3 regions of the Cobetia sp. QF-1 genome follow, and region 3 is predicted to be linked to each of the others. Evidence: predicted binding sites of a transcription regulator. Region 3 holds the regulator's gene; each other region holds the start of a gene.

Region 1 (3,242 bases), on a different contig from region 3:
ACGGGCGGTTCAGCCAGCGCTTGAGTAGTCGCGAACCCATTGCTGTCGATGTCACGTCCAGTACGCTGGCGAGCGTGTTTTCGCTACTGCCGCCGAGATTGGTGTCGATCTCGAGATTCCGACGGCTGGCGGCATCGATCACGACCGAGTCGTCACGGCTTTCGACGCTCAGCGCAGTGACGTGAGGCAGGCCCGTACGCTGGGTATCGCGAGCGTAATCCAGCAGGGCGCCGGCAGCGGTGACGGCGCGTGTCAGATGGCTGCAGCCGAATCCATTGAGATCCTGAACGCCGAATTGATCACAGAGCAGGCGCAGCGCGGTCTCATGATCAAAATGCCAGTCACTCTGACGCGTTAGACCGGGACGTGAAGAGAGGCTCGCAGGGAGTGTGCGGTTCTCGCCGACCATGATCTCGGCAGGCGACATGCGCTGGATTTCTGTCAGCAACTCTTCATCGCCTTCGACTTCCAGTACGCTGAAGCGGCCAGAGGAGAGCTCCAGAGCGGCTACCCCCCAGGTCTCGCCATCACGATGCAGCGCGACCAGAAGATTATCGCGGCTGGCGTCCAGCAGCGCCTCGTCATGTAAAGTGCCGGGCGTGACGATACGTACAACCTTGCGCTCGACCGGGCCTTTGCTGGTGGCGGGATCACCGATCTGTTCGCAGATGGCGACTGATTCACCCATTTTTACCAACCGTGCTAGGTAGCCTTCAGCGCTGTGATAGGGCACACCCGCCATCGGGATCGGTGCGCCGTTGGAACTGCCACGTGCGGTCAGCGTGATGTCCAACAATTGAGAGGCACGCTTGGCATCGTCATGAAATAGTTCATAAAAATCGCCCATGCGATAGAACAGCAGCACGCCGGGGTGCTCGCGCTTGATCTTCATGTACTGCGTCATCATCGGCGTCATTTGCGGGGCGCTGTTCTTGGCCATGACCATGGACTTCCTTGACTGCACTGCAATGGTGAAAAAGGCACACTGCTCAAAAGGGCATGTTGAAAATGACATGCGAGAGCGAGGCATACTGGATGCCGAGATATTCTACGGACTGGCGTGGCTGGCTCCAATGCCTGTGATGCGCCGTCCACTATTCTCTGTTTACTGACCAGTCAATACGGGAGCTTATCGTGCGCGAGCCATCTACCGTCATATCCGAGGCGTCCATCATCAGTGCTTCTATCAATGAGCTGGCTGAGCGGCTGCAGACGTTGGCGTTGTCTCAAGGCCTATATGTCACCACTGCCGAGTCCTGTACCGGAGGTGGAGTAAGTACCGCGATTACCGCTATTGCGGGTAGCTCCGGTTATTTTGAGAGCGGCTACGTGACGTACTCCAACGCCGCCAAGCAGCGCCTGTTGGGCGTTAGCAACGCTTCACTGCTGAGCCATGGGGCTGTCTCTGAGGTGGTCGTGTGCGAAATGGTTAGCGGTGCGTGTCGCGATAGTGGCGCAGGGCTTGGTGTCGCCATCAGCGGTGTGGCAGGGCCGGAGGGAGGTAGCGAGGAGAAGCCGGTAGGCACTGTATGGTTGGCATGGGGCAGTGAAACACAGCAACAAGCTGAGCATTATCGCTTCTCTGGCGATCGTGAGGCGGTACGAAAGGCGGCCGTACGCGTAGCTCTGCAAGGCTTGATTCGGCGGGTGCAGGCAATGCAAGGCTAAGTGTTGAGACTCTTGCCTGAAAAAGCGCATCACTGGACTGGCAGAGTGAGGCAACTTGCGGCATTATACTGTCCATGTATACAGGGTTTTGCCACAATGCTTGATCCACTAGGCTTGCAGCGGCGATAGAGCTCTTATGCTGCAGTGCTGTCATTTCAGCGCCGTAAGCTCAGTATTTTCAGCTTTCATATTTTCAGCTTCAGTATTTCCTCATTCCAGGTGGCTGCCCGTGTGGCACCGCCGTCCGACAGGAGGCCACATGGCACAGGACGACAATCGCACCAAGGCGCTGAACGCGGCGCTGTCCCAGATCGAGCGCCAGTTCGGCAAGGGCGCCGTCATGCGCATGGGCGATGCCCCACGTGTGGCCATGCCGTCGATCTCCACCGGCTCGCTCGGGTTGGATGTTGCACTCGGTATCGGTGGTCTGCCGCTTGGCCGTGTAGTGGAAATCTATGGTCCGGAATCTTCAGGCAAGACGACTCTGACACTGTCCGTCATCGCTCAGGCGCAGAAGCAGGGCAAGGTATGTGCCTTTATCGATGCTGAGCACGCACTGGATCCGTCCTATGCCGAGAAGCTGGGCGTCAATCTGGACGAGATGCTGGTCTCTCAGCCGGATACTGGTGAACAGGCGCTAGAAATTGTCGACATGCTGGTGCGCTCTGGCGGTGTTGACGTCATCATCGTCGATTCGGTCGCAGCTCTGACGCCGCGCGCCGAAATCGAAGGCGAGATGGGCGATTCTCACGTTGGTCTGCAGGCACGTTTGATGTCTCAGGCGCTGCGTAAGGTCACCGGCCACATCAAGAATGCCAACTGCATGGTGGTGTTCATCAATCAGATCCGCATGAAGATCGGTGTGATGTTCGGTAGCCCGGAAACCACGACTGGCGGTAATGCACTGAAGTTCTACGCCAGTGTGCGTCTGGATATCCGCCGCACGGGTTCCGTGAAGTCGGGCGACGAAGTGACGGGTAATGAGACCCGCGTCAAGGTCGTCAAGAACAAGGTTGCTCCTCCGTTCCGGCAGGCCGAGTTCCAGATTCTTTATGGCAAGGGTATCTATCATGCCGGTGAGGTGATTGACCTGGGCGTGCAGTGTGGCCTGGTCGGCAAGGCTGGTGCCTGGTATAGCTATCAGGGCAGCAAAATTGGCCAGGGCAAGGCCAACTCTGCGCAGTACCTGGAAGACAACCCCGCGATCATGGAAGAGATTGAAACCCAGATCCGCGCCCAGTTGCTTGCAGCGCCAGAGACCAAGGAAGACCCGAAAGAGGCTGCGGCTGCCGTCGCCGAGAGCGAAGACGACCTCGATCTCGACTAAGCACTTTTGGTGAGCGCTTGAAGTGCTCCAGCACGGAGGTACGGTACTCACGATGCCTTCTGTGCTATATCAGCGCCTGCCCCGATTTTCGGAGGCGGGCGCTGTGCGTTTGAATGCATCAGATTTCCCCCTCGCTCAGGACTGAATAGGTGCGATCATGCACGACGACAATGAAGACATGGCAGGGCCCGAGTACCAGTCGCTGGATTCGGGCGAGGCAAGCCCTTACCGGCGTGCACGCAGTGAT
Region 2 (3,242 bases), on a different contig from region 3:
AAAACCTGTTGATACAGCAGCGTGAAAAACTGCGTGCCGAACTCACTGGGCCAGTCGTCCAGCGTCGTCAAAATCTGACACGACAGCTGGCGCAGCTTGAAGCCACCATCGCTGAGCTGAATATCGATGCCCCTCAGCAAGGTTTATTGGCCAAGACGTATGTGCAGGCAGGCCAGCGAGTCAGTGCCGGTGAGTCGCTGGGCGTATTGGTGCCAGCGAATGCGCCGGAGTTACATGCTTATTTCTCCCCAAAGTATGTGGGCAAGGTGGCAGTAGGCCGGATTGCGGAGGCGCATTTTTCCGATGGGCATAGCGTTTTGGCGCGTATCGTCGCACCGCCTGAATTGACGCAGAAGTTGCCGTCGCAGTTGGCAGGGCCCTTTGATGGCAACCAGGCCATGCTGGAAGTGAGATTGACGCCGCTCGAAGAGATTGATCTTCAGCATGATGTGGAAGGTTTGCCGCTGGAAATTCGGCTGCGCTCACCCTCGGCACTGTGGGGCAGCTGGGGCGATGATGCCTCGATGGATGAGGCATCCGTGCGCCGATGAATTACGGGAAAAGTCCCAGTTGTTGAGCGTCTTCGGGTGCCTTGAGGCGCACGCCGACGCCCAGAAGTCTCACCGGGCGTTGGCCACGCAACCAGGCCTGCTCCATCAGGATGGCAAAGCTTGCTGTGCTGGGTAGTGACGTGCTCGAGGCGGGCAGTGCGCTTTCAAGCGTCGTACTGGTGAAGTCATTGAAGCGTACCTTGACGAACTGCTTGGCCAGTATGGGCTTGTCATGGCGTGCATGGCGTTGCGTCAGTCGCTCCAATAGCGCAGGAAGATATTCGAGGCACGCGGTCATGTCTGGCAGGTCATGGTCATAGGTGTGTTCGACACTGATGGATTTGCGTTCGTGTTCGACTCTGACCGGGCGGTCATCGATGCCATGCGCCAGTTCATGCAGGCGGGTGCCGAATTTTCCGAAGTGCTCGACCAGCGTGGTCAGCGGCGTCTCACGCATATCGTCACAGGTGGTGATGCCCAGCCGCGTCAGGCGAGCCAAGGTCGCGGGGCCAACACCATGTAATTTTCCGACAGGGAGCTGGCGGATGAATGCGTCACTGTTTTGTGGGGTGATCACCGTCAGGCCATCGGGCTTTTCCCAGTCGCTGGCGATCTTGGCCAGAAACTTGTTGGCGGCCACACCGATGGAGAGGGTAATGCCGGTGCGTTTGAGGGCTTCTTCCTTCAGCCAGCGCGCCATCCAGGTGGCGCTGCCCTGAAAGGCCGTCACGTCACTGACATCCAGATAGGCTTCATCCAGTGATAGCGGCTCTATCAGGGGTGTCAGCTCGATGAACAGGGCCTGAATCTCCTCGGAAATGGCGCGATAGCGCTCAAAATCCGGCGGCACCAGTATCAGCTGTGGGCACAAGCGTAGAGCACGTGCCGTCGACATGGCCGAATGGACACCGAAGGCGCGAGCAGGGTAGTTGCAGGTTGCGATAACGCCACGTTGTTCTGTGCGCCCACCGATGGCGATCGGCACATCGCGCCACTCGGGGTGGCGGAGCATTTCGACGGCAGCATAGAAGCAGTCGCAATCGGCGTGGAGTATCTTGCGCATCTACGCATGATGCAAAAAGACTGGATGGTTGTCCAGTAGTTGTCTGGCGGCACGTACCGCACTCTGATGCATTGCTGCCTTGTTCCTGTATCGCTTAATGACAACGACAACGCCCGGCAAGGAGGAGTGCTCTCCTTGCCGGGCGTTGTCGTTGTCGCGTTGTCTTGCCAAACCTGATGACGGTGGCTCACTGAACCGAATGGCGTGTTACAGCGTCATCGAGGCGATCCAGCCAAACACGATCAGCGGAATGTTGTAGTGGATGAAGGTCGGCACCACGCTGTCCCAGATATGATCGTGTTGCTGATCGACATTCAGGCCGGAGGTTGGGCCGAGTGTCGAGTCAGAGGCCGGTGAGCCTGCATCACCCAGCGCTGCTGCAGTACCGATCAGGGCGACCGTCGCCAGCGGCGAGAAACCGAACTGCAGCGCAAGCGGAACATAGATGGCGGCGATGATCGGAATGGTCGAGAAACTGGAGCCGATTCCCAGCGTGATGAACAGACCGACGATCAGCATGACCAGCGCGGCCAGCGGCTTGTTGTCACCGATGATGTGGAAGGAAGTATCAACCAGTGTCTGGATATCGCCAGTGGCCTTCATGACCGAGGCAAAACCGGCTGCCGAGATCATGATAAAACCAATGAGTGCCATCATGCGCATGCCGGAAGTGAACAGATCATCTGCCTCGTTCCACTTGAAAAGCCCGCCGAGCGAGAGAATCGCAAAGCCGACCAGCCCACCCAGGATCATCGAACCTGAATATAACTGAATGGCCAGCGCCGCGACGATGGCGATGACAGCCATGATCAGACCGCTCTTCGTGGGAGCGTGCACCGGTGTGTGGTGAGGCACATTGGTAGACTTGATCTCGCGAGTCGCATAATCACGCGGCTTGCGATAAGAGACGAACAGTGCAGTCAGCAGGCCGAGAAACATGCCGCCGACGGGGATTGCCATTGCCATTGGCACCATGCCGCGTGTGACATTCAGTCCGAGTGCCTGGCCTGCATCATTGATATTGGCCAGCAGGATGTCGTTGAGGAAGATGGAGCCAAAACCGACCGGCAGCAGCATGTAAGGAGCCGTCAGACCGAAGGTCAATGCACAGGCAACCGCGCGACGATCAAGACGCAGGCGGTTCATGGCGACCAGTAGCGGTGGGATCAGGATCGGAATGAAGGCAATGTGCACCGGAATCAGGTTCTGTGACGAGATGGCGACCAGTGTCACGCTACCCAGCAGGCCGTATTTGATGGCTGTCTGGCGTCGTGGCGTGGTCTGGCCGCCGAGCATGCCGATCAGGCGGGCTGCGAGCATATCCGGCAAGCCTGAGCGCGACAGGGCCACGGCAAAGGCACCGAGAGTGGCGTAGGCTAGTGCGACCTTGGCGCCACCACCAACACCGTCGTTGAAGGCTGTCATGGTGTCGGTCAATGACAGACCACTGAACAGGCCGCCAACCAGAGCGCCAGCGACCAGCGCAAAGACGACCGAGACGCGGGCCAAGGATAGACCGACCATGACCAGGACGGCCAGAATTACCGCATTCATGCGAGTACCTCGTGAGATGTGAGTGCCTGAAACGCGAGATCGGCAGGGGTGCGTGGCCACCCTATCTCGGGCAA
Region 3 (3,242 bases):
GCAAGGGAGTCAAGGTCTGATGAGTCATCGTGCCCGCACCAACCAACTGCTGTATCAGGCTGAGCTGTTGTTAGCACAGTCGGCGGTGACGGCGGGAGACGAGCACGACATGGCGCGTCGCATGGCAAATGAGGAGGGCGCGCTGGTGCTGTTGGAGCTGGCGCTGTCCTCGTTGCTGGACGAGTTCGCTGTGGTGGCGCGTTGGCCGCAGGACGGCTGGCGCGAACGTTTGACAGCTCCCCCGACACCCGTTGCCGAGATTGAGCAGCTGCGTATTCTGCTCGAACGTCCCGATAGCTGGCTGAGCCAGCTGGTGAGTGACATTGACCGCTTGCATGCTGAGACGGGTGCTGCGCGCCGAGAAGAAGGGCGTGTACGTGGCGATGGTTTGATTATCGCGGCTGCGGCCAATGCCTCATTGGTTGAGCGTCTCACAGAGGTGCTAGCGGCATTCAAGGCCATATTGCCGGGGCTACGCGAGTCGAGTGTCGAGTGGTAGTGATGTCAAGCGGATGACGCTTCGGTATCGCGGGTGCTAGACTGAGCCCATTGTGGCAAGCCCCGCATTCTCAATAGTACGACCATGGCTCTGGCTGTGGTCGTACTTTTTTCTGCGCTGCGTGAGGCCTGTCCACCGTCAAGCTGACGATCACAACGACGCCGGCATCTCAAGAGATGCCGTGCAGGAGGAATGACGTGTCTGATCCCGCCGTACTTGAAATTGTGCAAATGGAAGATGGTGAAGTGATTCTGCGCGCAGCCGAAAGCGAAGGTGAGCCGCTGCTCAGCATTCGCATCTCGGATGAGGCGGCTGATCTGCTGCGTGACAATCGCTTCGAAGTCGCGCGTGAAATGATTGACCATGCCATCACGCGCACGCGCCTGTGGGATGGTGAGGAAGATGAAGATGAGCAGTCAGAAGGTATGGTGCACTGAAGCACTGGCTGCCCATCATTGTCGCTAGTCTCTTAAGCGTTCAGACACGAAAAAACCGCCAATTGGCGGTTTTTTCGTGTCTGAACGCGAGTGAACATCTCGAGAGGCGTATCAGTGAAGACCGCCGTCGCGGATAACGCCAACGCCAAGGCCTTCAATTTCCAGGCTTTCGCTGCGCAGGTCCACCTTGATGGGGGCGAAGTCGGTATTTTCAGCTTCGAGCCATACGTAATGACCATCGCGACGGAAACGCTTGACGGTCACTTCATCCCCGAGACGTGCCACTACTATCTGGCCATCGCGGACATTGGTGGTGCGGTGTACTGCCAGTAGATCACCTTCCAGGATACCGGCATCCTTCATGGAAACACCGCGAACACGTAACAGGTAATCTGCTGCCGGTGAGAAGTAGTCGCTAGGCAGAGGGCAGTGGCGATCGATGTGCTCACTGGCGAGTATCGGGCTGCCTGCTGCGACTTCACCGATGACTGGTAGACCCGGATTGTCATTTTCCTCAGCGTCGGCCAGCGATGGCACGCGAATGCCGCGTGACGTGCCGGGCACCATTTCAATGGCGCCCTTGCGCTTCAATGCGCGTAGATGCTCTTCGGCAGCATTGGGGGAGCGAAAGCCCAGCGCCTGGGCGATTTCGGCACGCGTCGGCGGATAGCCGGAGGATTTGATGGTCTTGATGATGAAATCAAAGACGTCCTGCTGGCGCGGAGTAAGCGGCTGGGTCATGGGCATTGCCTTTGGCCTGGGCGGCATCTTGAGCTGACGGCACGGGGTGTGCATCCATACAACTGTCATTGTATCCAGTCATGGCGGTCATGCAAGGCATCTTGCGAGGTATTCAGCAGGTGTGTGGCTTGATTATGGTAATGAGCATGCGCTTTTAACGTCTTCTCGTAGACCCTTTCTTTTAGCAAACGTCATTCAATACCCATCGGTATTGCGTTCACTGGAAACGCTTGAGTGGTGGAGGCTTAGTTGACCAGACTGAATATCAGCAAGTCCTGAAGCGTTAGGTGTTTGAAACACGAAGAATTGTCAGTGGTAGCATGGCAGGCTAGAATCATTGTGTTTCAAACGAATGTTCGTCAATGGTGGTGTTCGGGTTATCTTGCCTCTCTTCCGCTATCCCCGCGAACCGGTCGTTTGCAGCATGACATGAGAGAGTCGGCACGAGGGACTATCAATGCTCACGTGACTTACGATTCCAGCATTTCATTACGACCACCTGATTAAGGCTTCCGTCCATGGCCCAGACTGACACTGTCACCCGCATCCTTGATACCGCCGAAGTATTGTTTGCCGAGCGCGGATTCGCCGAAACCTCTCTGCGTAATATTACCAGCAAGGCCAAGGTCAATCTGGCGGCGGTGAATTATCACTTCGGTTCCAAGAAATCGCTGATTCAAGCGGTGTTCGCGCGTTACCTCGACCCCTTCAGTGAGCGTTTCCATGCTGCTCTCGACAGTGTCGAGCAAGAGTATGCTGGTCATCAGGTTCCGCTTGAGGTGCTATTGGAAACCATGGCGCGCACCGTGCTTGAAGTGCCTGCAGAGCGGAATAGCCTGCGTACTTTCATGCGCCTGTTGGGGCTTGCCTATACCCAGGGGCAAGGCCACATGCGCCGTTATATTCGTGAGCACTACGGCACGGTCTTCAGTCGCTTTGCCGATCTATTGAAATTGGCCACGCCGGAACTGCCGGACAACGAGCGCTTCTGGCGTCTGCACTTCATGCTCGGCAGTGTCATCTTCACTTTCTCAGGACTTGATGCCCTGCGGGATATCGAAGAGGCCGAGTATGGCCACCACACCTCGGTGCGCGAACTGATTCAGCACATGCGCCCGGTCGTGGTGGCGGCGATGGCAGCGCCGCTGCCAGCTGCCATCGAGCAAAGTGACATGGTCACCCAGGCGGCTAGCTGATGGTCTGTTGGGTTCGGGTCGATCTGAAGCGGCAGTGGCTCGAGATTCGCAGCGATGCTCCGACGGGAGACCGTCGTTCGCCACCGGCAGAAGCGGTGGGTGATACGTTGATCTACGCTTGCGCGATTTCCAGTGGCCTTAATGGCAGTGGCGAGGTGGAGGGCAGCGGGTGCACCCCCACGGGGTGGCACGTCATCCGTGCCGCCATTGGTGGTGGTCATCCGGAAGGTGCGGTCTATCGTGGTCGTCGCTTCACGAGGGAGGTTTTCTCATCTGAGCTGGCCGCAGAGCATCCAACTCGTGACTGGATTCTGACGCGTATTCTATGGCTCAGCGGACGTGAATCCGGCATCAATCGTGGTCGTAATG

The links. Region 3 encodes LexA, which represses DNA repair genes until DNA is damaged. Its sites were predicted from a motif close to TACTGTNTANNTANACAGTA; they were not measured.
Region 1: recA (recombinase RecA) is a predicted target of LexA. The motif match lies at 1,735-1,754, and genes of this name have one in related genera.
Region 2: dinB (DNA polymerase IV) is a predicted target of LexA. The motif match lies at 1,633-1,652, and genes of this name have one in related genera.

The regions. Positions count from the first base shown of each region.
Region 1 is NZ_NBVS01000006.1:82,688-85,929, reverse strand. Features, by position in the region: gene mutS (DNA mismatch repair protein MutS) at 1-940, opposite strand, end outside; gene CFN46_RS12370 (CinA family protein) at 1,135-1,668, shown strand; gene recA (recombinase RecA) at 1,928-2,995, shown strand; gene CFN46_RS12360 (regulatory protein RecX) at 3,153-3,242, shown strand, end outside.
Region 2 is NZ_NBVS01000002.1:632,369-635,610, forward strand. Features, by position in the region: gene CFN46_RS06040 (HlyD family efflux transporter periplasmic adaptor subunit) at 1-551, shown strand, start outside; gene dinB (DNA polymerase IV) at 553-1,614, opposite strand; gene CFN46_RS06050 (Na+/H+ antiporter family protein) at 1,822-3,168, opposite strand.
Region 3 is NZ_NBVS01000001.1:456,488-459,729, reverse strand. Features, by position in the region: gene topA (type I DNA topoisomerase) at 1-20, shown strand, start outside; gene CFN46_RS02035 (DUF6586 family protein) at 20-499, shown strand; gene CFN46_RS02030 (hypothetical protein) at 697-936, shown strand; gene lexA (transcriptional repressor LexA) at 1,048-1,677, opposite strand; gene CFN46_RS02020 (TetR/AcrR family transcriptional regulator) at 2,196-2,873, shown strand; gene CFN46_RS02015 (L,D-transpeptidase) at 2,873-3,242, shown strand, end outside.